2 regions of the Pseudoalteromonas sp. UCD-33C genome follow, and region 1 is predicted to be linked to the other one. Evidence: riboswitches for the same ligand, from Rfam matches in the RefSeq annotation. Region 1 holds a riboswitch; the other holds the start of a gene.
The links. A riboswitch is a leader RNA that binds a small molecule or an ion and turns the genes downstream of it on or off. The one in region 1 is predicted to bind lysine.

Region 1 (5,427 bases):
GCAACTAGCAACTCAAATCTCTATTTCAACAACGCCACGTTCACAAAAACCGCCGTCATTAATAACGGGCAGACAAAGCGAATGTACTGGGCAAACCAATAATGAGGACCGCTCGATACTTGATGCAATTTATTACCACGCTGCCATAACCAGCCAACAGTAATGAAATAGAACAGTCCCATTAAAGGTAATTGGTACTGTGTAAGCACCATAATGACTAAACCAAATAACCAGTCAAAGTTTAAGATAATCAGTGATGAGGCAATAAACACGATTAACGTTACAAATAAGGTTGCTTTTTTGCGCTCTACACTGTGATTCTCAACTAAAAATGCTACTGGAATTTCGGTCGATGAGATGGTTGATGTCACTGAGGCAATCGACATTAATACAAAAAATAATAAGCCAACGAGTAAACCCATTTGGCCCATCGTGCTAAACAGTTCAGGTAAAATCGCAAAAATTAACTGCCCTTCACCGACCAATTTACCGCCGCTAAATACCTCTACACCGTTATGTTGAGCAACAAAAATAGCCGGAATAATCAATAAACCCGCTAAAAAGGCTACACCGGTATCAAGCAGTGCCACAGTGCCGGTTAGTTTAGGCAGGTTGGCATCTGGCTTTAAATAAGAGCCGTAAACCATCATACAGCCAACACCTAACGACAGCGAAAAGAACGCTTGTCCCATTGCCGCAATAATTAAGTTTGCATCAAGAATTTGACTAAAATCTGGCACTAAATAGGCTGCAAAGCCATCCATGGCACCATCTAAGGTGGCGATATAAGCAATTAACGCCACTAATAACACTAGCAATAATGGCATTAAGCGGCGTGACCAAGTTTCGATACCTGATTTAACGCCTTTTAAAATAATACTCGCGGTAAGAATAAGCATCAGTGGCGTAAACACAAAATTACGTGCCATCGAGTCACTATGTAAAAAGTTACTTAACTCAGTAAAACCAAAGAAGCTTGCGACTGGCTCGAGCGCATAAGCGAGCATCCACCCGGCAACTATCGAATAAAAGCTCAGCATTACAACCGCACCAAAGAGGCCAATATAACCAGCTGCGGCTCCCACTTTAGGCGCTGTGTCTTGCCATGCGTTAGATAATGCTTTTACTGGATTCGCTTGCGCTTGGTGGCCTAAATACAGCTCAGTATAAAGAGCCGGAAGCGCCAATAAGAAGATAACAATGAAGTAAACAAGTAAAAATGCACCGCCGCCATGGTTTGCCGCTTGTGTTGGAAAGCCCCAAATATTACCTAAACCTACCGCCGCACCAGAAGCTGCTAAAACGAAACCTAATCGACTTTGAAAGCCGTCACGAACTTGTGCCATACATCTACAAATCTGTTATTATTTTTCATCATTAAACCATAATTACAGTCAACTGCGTAAACTATTTGCGTTTGTTCATGCCTATAAATGTGCATCTGCTGTAAAAATAAACAAAACTAAATACGAGCCTTCGTGTAAGCGTTAAACCATGAGCAGTGACTACTTTTCGAATACTCTTATCATCGAGCAGCAAAGCCAAATAACGGTCAAAAAAATTATGCTGATGGATGCAACACATATTGATGTTGCAAGTTTACCCCTTGATAAATTACTCAGTGAGTTTGAATTAAGCGTGCTTGAAAAACGCAAAGTGCCTAGCGCCAAGCAAGAGTACTTAGCCACTCGCCTAACGTTAAAGTATTTGTATCAACATGCTTACCCTAGTGATGATTTAGCTCTCAATGAAATATCAAGCCAGTTTAATGACAAAGACAGTAAGCTCAAATTACATACAAAACGCAGAGAACCTGTGTGGGCCTGTTTATCACATTCAAATGGTTTAATTGGCGCAGCCCTTAACCCCGAACAGCAGCGATTTGGTTTTGATATTGAACAAAGCAGTAAGCCTCGCCCTTTTATCAAACTCGCAAAGCATTTTTATCATCAAGATGAAGTTGACTTAATTAGCCGTTTTGACGCTCCCGATGAACAGGCACAGTGCTTTTTTAGAATTTGGACATTAAAAGAGTCGCTTGCCAAAGCAAGTGCTCAGCCAATTGCGAAACTACTTGCTCCTAATGTATTTGAAGAATTGAGCAAACATAATTTCAGCGCGAGTAGTAACTCTGTTGAAGGCTTTGATATAAGTGTTGTGGCACAAAAAAGCACTGACTGGCAGTGCTCTTTTATTAATTTTAACGACTTACGCCGCGACTTGGCTTTCTAATAGTCGGCTGTGAATAGCCTGCACGACTTCATCTGACTCACTTTGCTCAACTAAGAAGCACAGGTTATGTTTACTTGCACCGTGGCAAATTAAACGAATATTAAAATCACTCAATACCTGCATTAAGTTCATTTCTTGCTGACGTAATTGAATTTCAGAACCAATTAAAGCCACCAGCGTTAAGTTATTCTCAACCGACACATGACAAAACTCAGAAAGCTTATCTAAACAAGCTTGATCAAGCTCTGGGCGTGATGCATTTGGTGCGTTATCTAAAGTGATTGCAACACTGATCTCGGAGGTAGTAACCAAATCAACCGAAATATTAAACTCACTTAAAATGGTGAAAACACGGGCTAAGAAACCACTCGCTAGGAGCATTTCAGGGCTTTTAACCGTTAACAGAATTTGGTTTTTACGCTGTGTTACGGCACGAATACCTGGTTGCTGAGATTTTTCTTTTTCAATCCATGTACCACCTAACTGCGGTTCACGGCTTGAACCAACAAACACACTAATATGGCTACGGCTTGCAGGTAAAATGGTTGCCGGGTGCAGTACTTTTGCACCAAACGTTGCCATTTCTGCCGCTTCATCAAAGCTTAAGCGTGCAATTGGGCTTGCTTTAGCGCATAAACGCGGATCAGTACTGAAAATACCCACAACATCGGTCCAAATATGCACGCTTTTTGCGTTAATTGCTTCAGCGAGTAATGCAGCACTGTAATCTGAACCACCACGGCCTAAAGTGGTCGTTTGATTGTGCTCATTGCTACCAATAAAACCTTGAGTTACCACAACATGGTCATCAAGTAGCGGCACTAAATGCTCTTTTGCAGCCGCAGCGGTTGCTGCAACATTTGGGGTAGCTTTAGCAAATTGGCTATCTGTTTTTAGCACTTTACGTACATCAAAACGCACCGCATCAAGACCTTGACCGCGTAATACTTGAGTAAATAAATACGATGACAAACGCTCGCCAAAGCTCAGTAGTTCATCTTGATCTGCTACTGACTTAGCCCCGTCTGATGCTAGCTTTTGAAAAGCCTTAAGCGTTTCATTAAAGCCATGTGCTAAATCAGCATCCAGTGACAGCTCTGCCAAAATTGCTTCTTGAATGGCGACAACGCCAGTAATATGCTCAACACGCTCAGCCGCGCTCAAATCAGCTTTACACAATGCAACTAAATGGTTTGTCACGCCTGCACTGGCACTCACAGCAACAATACGTACTTGATTATCAGCACAAATGATTTCTGCGCAGCGGCTCATAGCATCAAAGTTAGCTACACTGGTGCCACCAAATTTTGCAACAACGTAATCTGATTTTGTGTTGGCGGCTAATTGGGTATTCATGTCGTCTCCTTTTGTGGAAAACTATCCACAGTAATTCAAGAAGAACTCGGCAAGGGGGTGCTTTGAAAATAAAGAGTAGTCCATGCCAGAAGCTCTCCACCTAGTTTGGTGACAGTTTTGAGGATTCAGCCCCATAAACCGAAAAATAACCGTGACGTCCGGTTAATTTTCTCGGCGAGTACTTCCCTCATTAATGGTCATCGGCGTTCGTCACCTCACATTAATTACCTAAGTATCGCACCTCTTCTGAATGTTAAGTTAACACCTGGTTAAAATAACAAAGCCTGCTGTTAAAAGCAGGCTTCGAAAGTTAACGTTTAGACGTCTAGCTGTCAAGTTGTTTTATGAAATTAAACTGCCCGCTAAGTGCGAACCGTAATAACCAACGGTATAAGCAATTAATAAATAAACCGACATTTTAAGATAGCTCATAAAGGTCAGTGCCTTAACCTTACTCATGGCAATAATACCTGCCGCAGAGCCGATTATAAGCATTGAGCCACCTACCCCAGTTGCGTAAGTAAACGACAGCCATTGCTGAGGGCTCATCACAATATCAGCTTTTAAAAGTGCTGCAGTTAGAGGTACGTTATCTACCGCCGCTGATAATAGCCCCATCAAGTAGTTGGCATATTCCGGTGCCATCAACTCATATAAGTGAGTAAATTTAGCAAGCATGCCAACTTCTTTTAATGCGCCAACCAGCAATAACACACCAACGAAGAACAATAAGGTGTCGTATTCAATTTCACGAATATAATCGATAATTTTTTTGTTTACGTCTTTTTTGCGCATTAAGAATTGCGCAACCAAAAACATCAGAGATAAACCAAATAAAAAGGTTAATAACGGCGGCACACTATAAAGCACACTCAAAGTTAACGTAGCAATAATCGTCGAGAAGAAGATAACCGCAATGGTAATATCTGTCTTTTCGATACGACGGGCTGCTTGTTTTTCAAACACAACATTACCCGACATACCCACCGACAACATCGCCGCGAGCAGTGCAACACTTGTCAGTGCAGGGGCAATTAATAATAGTAGATTAGCAATAGTGACTTTTTCGTCTAAGAAAATCATCAGGGTTGTAACATCACCCGTAATCAACGACACCCCACCCGAATTAACACTAAATACAATTAAGGTCGCATATTTTATTAATTTTTTAGGATCTAACTTAAGTGACATCACCACCGCAAGCGAGATTAAAGTGGCAGTTATGTTGTCTGAAATAGATGAAAATAAAAACGCAAAACCACCAATCAGAAACATCAGCTTTCGTTCACTGATTTGATTTGGCATAATTTTATGAACAATATTCTGGATAAAACCTTTAGAGTTTAAATACGCTACAAAGGTCATCGCAGCCATTAAGAACAGCCACAAAGTCGCGATTTCTAATATGTTGTGATCCAGTTGATGTTGTATGGTTTCTGGGCTTTGCCCATGAATTGGAGAGATAAATAAGATAATCCAGCATAAAGTGCCAAAAAAAAGCGTCGTTTTGGCCTTGTTTACATGGATAATATCCTCTATAACGATAAGCAAAAATGCCACCGCTATCAGGGTTAGGATAAGTGGGGTTACCATGGTGTTTGAACAACCTTTATAATAATGTAAAAATTGTAAGTCGAGTGTTTCGGCGCGGATTCTAGCAGCATAGAAAGCATAAAACTATTCTCAATTACATAATTTAATACTAATCGCTAACACCAAAGTCTGAATTTACTGGAGCCTTATGATCCCAGCTAAAAAGTTATTAAATACCCTTACTGAACATTGGGGGGTGTTAGAACTGCTATTTAAACGTTTTAAGATGGCTGATTTCAGCTTGAA
Region 2 (5,427 bases), on a different contig from region 1:
CATGGGCAGAAACTCGCTTCATCCATCGCGCCATCAAAATCACTTGGGATCAGTAACACATGCTCGATGTTGAAGTAGCTTGCGCTGTCTTTGGCGTATTCAGGGCAATATAAGTGCTTACTCGAGATAGGCCCCGTGTGAAGGTCTAAAACGATATCAGCCTGGTGGGCAAGCTTTTGCAAGTTAAGAGCAATGCGCTTACCCGTTGTTAGGCTGTAATCAGGACCCGTTAATTGACTGTCGATGTCAGCAACGAGTGCCTGTTTAAATGCAGCTTTAAGGGTCGCATCATCACTGTCTTTATGCTGTTCAGCAATCTGTGACGGTAACGCTTTATTAAAGCGGTACATGCGGTTCCAGTTGGTGCCCGTGATTGGGTCGAAGCGACCTAAAGTAAACTCACCTGATTTTTGGTTGCAACCAATAGGGTTAGCATAAGGAACTAGAGTAATATCTCCACGCAGCTTGAGTGATTTTAGCTGCTCAAGCAATTGATAAATTACTGCATTACCTTGTACTTCAGCGCCGTGCATATTTGCTTGTATATACACGTTTGGTCCCGTGCCATCGCCTTTTAAGCGATACACAGGAATTGTTAGAGGTAGGCCGTTGGCAATCTCGCCAACCACAATATTCTCTTGGCTGATTAACTCTTTACTCATGGAGATTACCTTAAATAATAGCTGGCATCTTCAGCGCTACGAATGCACTCAATATTGCCTTGTTCAAGGATGTATTCAGCCGCTAATTCGTGACATAAAAAGTACGGCATACTTTCGGTAAAGCCGTAAGCGCCACATTGGCTGAATACCAACCAGTCTTGCTCATTTAAATCGCTCGCTAATTGGTGCTCACCTAAGCAATCAAGGGCGGTGCAAAGAGGGCCGTATAAAGTCATTGCCGCAGGCTCAGCCGTTGACTCGCGTAGTAATGCCGCAGGAAAATCTTGGCTTGTTACAGCAGGGCGAAGTAAATGGTTAATACCGCCTGATAAAATCACTTGTTGTTGATTGTAATTCTCTTTGCGCTCAACAACCGGCGTTGCGTAATGGCCGCATTCGCCCACCGCATAGCGGCCTAGTTCCATCCAAAGCTCTTTGACACCGGCATCTGCTTTAATAGCCGCCAGAGTCTCGATAAGTGCAGACCAATCGAGTCGGTTAGCATCTTGAGTATAAGGTATGCCTAAGCCACCCCCTAAATCGAGAATATTAAGGTTAATATTTAATGAGCTTGCTAGCTGTTGTAATGGCGCAATCATTGCGCGCCATAGCTCGGCGAGCTTGTCAGTACTTAGCATATTGCCCCATTGGAAAATATGTAGGCCATCAAAGTTAAGAGCTGGGTAATCACTTACAGTCAGTGCTTGCCACTCATCACAGCCCAAACCAAAAGGAGTAAGGCTATCGCCGCCAAGTGGATTCTTTTCGCTGTCTGGCCAACGAAGTTGTACGCGCAATAGAACTTGCAGCTGACAATTTGCTTTTGTTGCTTGTTCGTTTAACCAGCGAACTTGGTTAATGCTCTCGGCCACGAAGGTACGTACGCCGCGAGCAATAAAATGTGAAATTTGTTTAGGGCTCTTTGCAGGCCCAGTGTTGAGCACGCGCTCGCTATCGATGCCTTGAGCAAGTACTTGCTCAAGTTCACCTTTACTTGCAACATCAAAGTTAAACCCTGCGCTGTCTAAACATTGAATAATGCGAGACAGTGGGTTGGCCTTTACGGCATACCAAAGTTTCACATCGGTTTGCGCAGTCAGTTGATTTAAATGTGCAGTTAATTTATCTAAATCATAGATAAAAAATGGCGTATCAAGATGTGTTGAAACTTGTTCAACCGCTTGCTTGATGGGCGTGCTCAAAAAGCTCATTAACGTAAAACCTCTTCTAACAGTAATGATGCATCACTTTGTTCATCACGGTATTTCACGATCAATGCACAAGACATGCTTAGACCTTGCTCGCGAGCCCATGCATTTGAAGCAGGGCGAGAGCCTGGGATCACAATCGCGTTTTCTGGGATGGCTTCACCTTTGTCTAGCTGGCGTTCGTTAACGCAATCGTAGACAGGAATAGTTGCCGATAAGCGAACACCTGGCGCAAGTACAGCACCTTTTTTCACAACCACACCTTCAACAATAACGCAGCCTGCGCCGATGAATGCGTCGTCTTCAATAACCACAGGGCTAGCACCAATTGGCTCTAGTACACCACCTAATTGTACTGCAGCACTTAGGTGAACATTTTTACCCACTTGTGCGCATGAACCCACTAATGCGTGGCTATCGACCATCGTGCCTTCGTCGATGAACGCGCCAATATTCACATATGCTGGTGGCATGATAATCGTGCCTTTGGCAACGTGTGCGCCACGGCGAACACTGCTACCACCTGGTACCATACGCACGCCAGCATCTGCTGCAAACCCTTGTGGTGCTAAGTTGTGCTTATCAACAAAACCACCTGGGAACTCAGTATTAGTGCCGTTTTTAAAGGCTTCTAAAATGCCTTGTTTAACTTCAACATTGGCGTGCCAGTTGCCGTTCTCGTCTTGTGTTGCTGCGCGAACTGCGCCTGATTCTAAGTTGTTTAATAATTCTAACCAGCTCATGATAAAACCTGTTTTTAGTTCCAAGATAAAATTGTGTTGTTTGCGTGGGTGATGCTGTCTGTTTGCTCAAGCTCTAAATGCGTAAGCGGCGGACGTAAATGCGGGGTATTTATTTTACCTTGCAGGTGCATCAGTACTTTTACGGGAATTGGATTTGCCACAGCGAATAAACTTTGGATTGCTTGCGACCAATCGGTGAATAGATTTGGGTATTGACCACTTAAACTACGTTTAACAAACTCATGGGTTTGACTCGGCCAAGCATTCGCGGCAACCGAAACTAAGCCTTTTGCACCAGCTTGAGCAAAATATGGCATAAGTGCATCGTCACCACTAAATATGGCCAGTGTTGGTGATGCCGTTCTAAAGCCTTCAAATTTGCTAATGTCGCCACTGGCTTCTTTTAAGGCCCAAAGATTTTTGTGCTCAGCAAGGTTTTTGATCACCTGTGGTGAAATCTCAACTGCACTGCGTCCTGGTACGTTATACAACATACAAGGGTGGTTACTTGCTTCTAGTAGGCTTTCAAACCAATGTGTTTGGCCAACAACCCCAGGTTTTGCATACAGAGGTGAACCTAACAGGTAGCCATGAATAGGTAGTTGGTTGCAGTATTCAACCCAAGCAATTTGTTGCTTAAGGTTCATGCCACCCACAGCAACCATGAGTGGGACACTTGGTGCTAATTGGCAAACATGCTCAACAATGGCTTGTTGCTCTTTGAGTGAAAGCGCCAGTCCTTCACCAGTACTGCCAAGCAATAAAATGCCGTTATTTGCATCTTGCTGCTCAGTAACCAGTTGTTCAAGGGCCGTGTAATCGACCTCGCCAGATTCAGAAAATGGCGTGACAAGCGCTGTCCATAGTGGATAGTCGTTTAAATCAAAATTGTTGATCATCTCTCACGAACTTATAAGGTATTCGAAGAGTTTATGCGGGAACATTTGAATGGAGCCGCATGTCGTCGTTCGAACAAGGTATAATTCGAAGAGCGAATGGGCTTAAAATAATAAAGACGCGACGGCCTTATTATACTAAGACCAGAAGCTCTCCACCAAACTAATCAATAGCGCTTTGCTATTGTTGGTGACAGTCGCTGGGATTCAGCCCAGTCGCCCGAAATAAGCACCTCACAAACGGTGTTACTTCTCGGCGTTAATTCCCCTCACGTATGATCAACAGAGTCTGTGCTCTTCCCATACGCTACCTGAATAACGCACCTCTTCCAGCCCTTTATGCTCGCTTTAAAGGTTAAAGCCAACATAGTTAAATAGGGTATTGGCGGCGATTAAAGCATTTTAGCCATCTAGGTGTCAAGGCGAAGGATTTGTTTTTTAGTGACCGATTTTGCAACATGGTTACGTATAAGCGTGTTTTTACGTACACTTAGCGTTAACCAAATAAATTGGAAAAATGATGGAAAAATTTAACGATATTTATCAGCGAGCCGTATCTCGAAAAGGCAGCGAAGAAATGCTGCATGCATTGTTATCAAACCCGCTCGATGATACTGATATTGCCAAAATGCATGACGATTTATGGTTAGAAGAGTTTACGCGTAAAGTCTTTCAAAGCGGTTTTTATTGGTCTGTTATCAATAATAAATGGGCTGGTTTTCGTGATGTGTTTTGGGATTTCAGCGTAGAAAAGTTGTTGATGATGCCGCCAGATATGCTTGAGCAAAAAGCCAGTGATGAGCGAATTGTTCGTAATTTTAAAAAAGTACAAACGATCCCTGAAAATGCGTACATGATCCACGAAGTTGCCGAGAAACATGGCAGTTTTAGCCAATTTATTGCAGATTGGCCAACTGACAATATTATTGGTTTGTGGGCCTATCTTAAAAAGCATGGTGCGCGTCTAGGGGGAAATACTGGCCCGTACGCTTTGCGAGCGCTTGGTAAAGATACTTTTTTGCTTTCTCGCGATGTAGAAGCCTACTTGCGTGCCCATGAGTTGATTGATGGCGGCTTACAAACTAAGAAATCGTTACAAGCAGCACAAGATTTTTTCAATGAATTACAACAGCAAAGCGGTTACAGCTTGCAGGCTCTAAGCCAACTAGTGGCCTATGGTGTAGGCGATAATCGTGTAGGTGTAGCAACACGTTAAGGACAGTTATGGAACTGCAAACCCGATACACAGATATTAGTGAACTGCTTGCTATTAAAGATATGCCGAGTGCCGTTGCTAAGCCACAATTACTGCTATTTAATGACAAGTTAGCTGATAATTTTGAAATTAAACACGACAGCGAATATTTAGCTAAATTACTATCTGGTTCAACAATAGATAAAGATGTTGCACCGGTTGCACTTGGTTACTCAGGTCATCAATTTGGTCATTTTTCACCGCGTCTTGGTGATGGTAGAGCGCATTTGCTTGGTGCTATTGCAGATAACAATGGCACATTGTGGGACTTACAGCTAAAAGGCGCAGGAGCAACTGTATTCTCTCGTGGTGGTGATGGTCGCTGTGCTATTGGTCCGGCTGTACGTGAGTACATCATGAGTGAGGCACTTCATGCGCTTGGTATCGCGACTACGCGTTGTTTAGCAGTGGTTACTACTGGTGAAACAGTGTATCGCCAGCCACCTCGCCCGGGTGCAGTTGTCACTCGTTTAGCTAAAAGCCATATTCGTGTTGGCTCATTTCAATACTTAGCTACACAAGGTGATATAGAAGGGTTAGAAAAGCTAGTCGACTACGCAATAAATTGCCACTTTCCTGACATTAGCAGTACGGGTGAGCAGCGTTATATTGAATTTTTAACCGCCGTGCTAGATAAGCAAATTGAGCTCGTTATCAGCTGGA

Region 2: linked by a shared signal. The riboswitch ahead of dapA (4-hydroxy-tetrahydrodipicolinate synthase) and the one ahead of lysC (lysine-sensitive aspartokinase 3) in region 1 are both predicted to bind lysine.

What each region holds. Positions count from the first base shown of each region.
Region 1 is NZ_LJTB01000002.1:640,501-645,927, forward strand. It holds gene AOG26_RS06120 (sodium-dependent transporter) at 21-1,346, opposite strand; gene AOG26_RS06125 (4'-phosphopantetheinyl transferase family protein) at 1,495-2,232, shown strand; gene lysC (lysine-sensitive aspartokinase 3) at 2,209-3,588, opposite strand; lysine riboswitch at 3,670-3,842, opposite strand; gene nhaD (sodium:proton antiporter NhaD) at 3,931-5,181, opposite strand; gene AOG26_RS06140 (hypothetical protein) at 5,330-5,427, shown strand, end outside.
Region 2 is NZ_LJTB01000010.1:32,724-38,150, forward strand. It holds gene AOG26_RS16205 (succinylglutamate desuccinylase/aspartoacylase family protein) at 1-662, opposite strand, end outside; gene AOG26_RS16210 (PLP-dependent decarboxylase) at 668-1,873, opposite strand; gene AOG26_RS16215 (2,3,4,5-tetrahydropyridine-2,6-dicarboxylate N-succinyltransferase) at 1,873-2,613, opposite strand; gene dapA (4-hydroxy-tetrahydrodipicolinate synthase) at 2,628-3,512, opposite strand; lysine riboswitch at 3,650-3,846, opposite strand; gene AOG26_RS16225 (DNA-3-methyladenine glycosylase I) at 4,030-4,725, shown strand; gene AOG26_RS16230 (protein adenylyltransferase SelO) at 4,734-5,427, shown strand, end outside.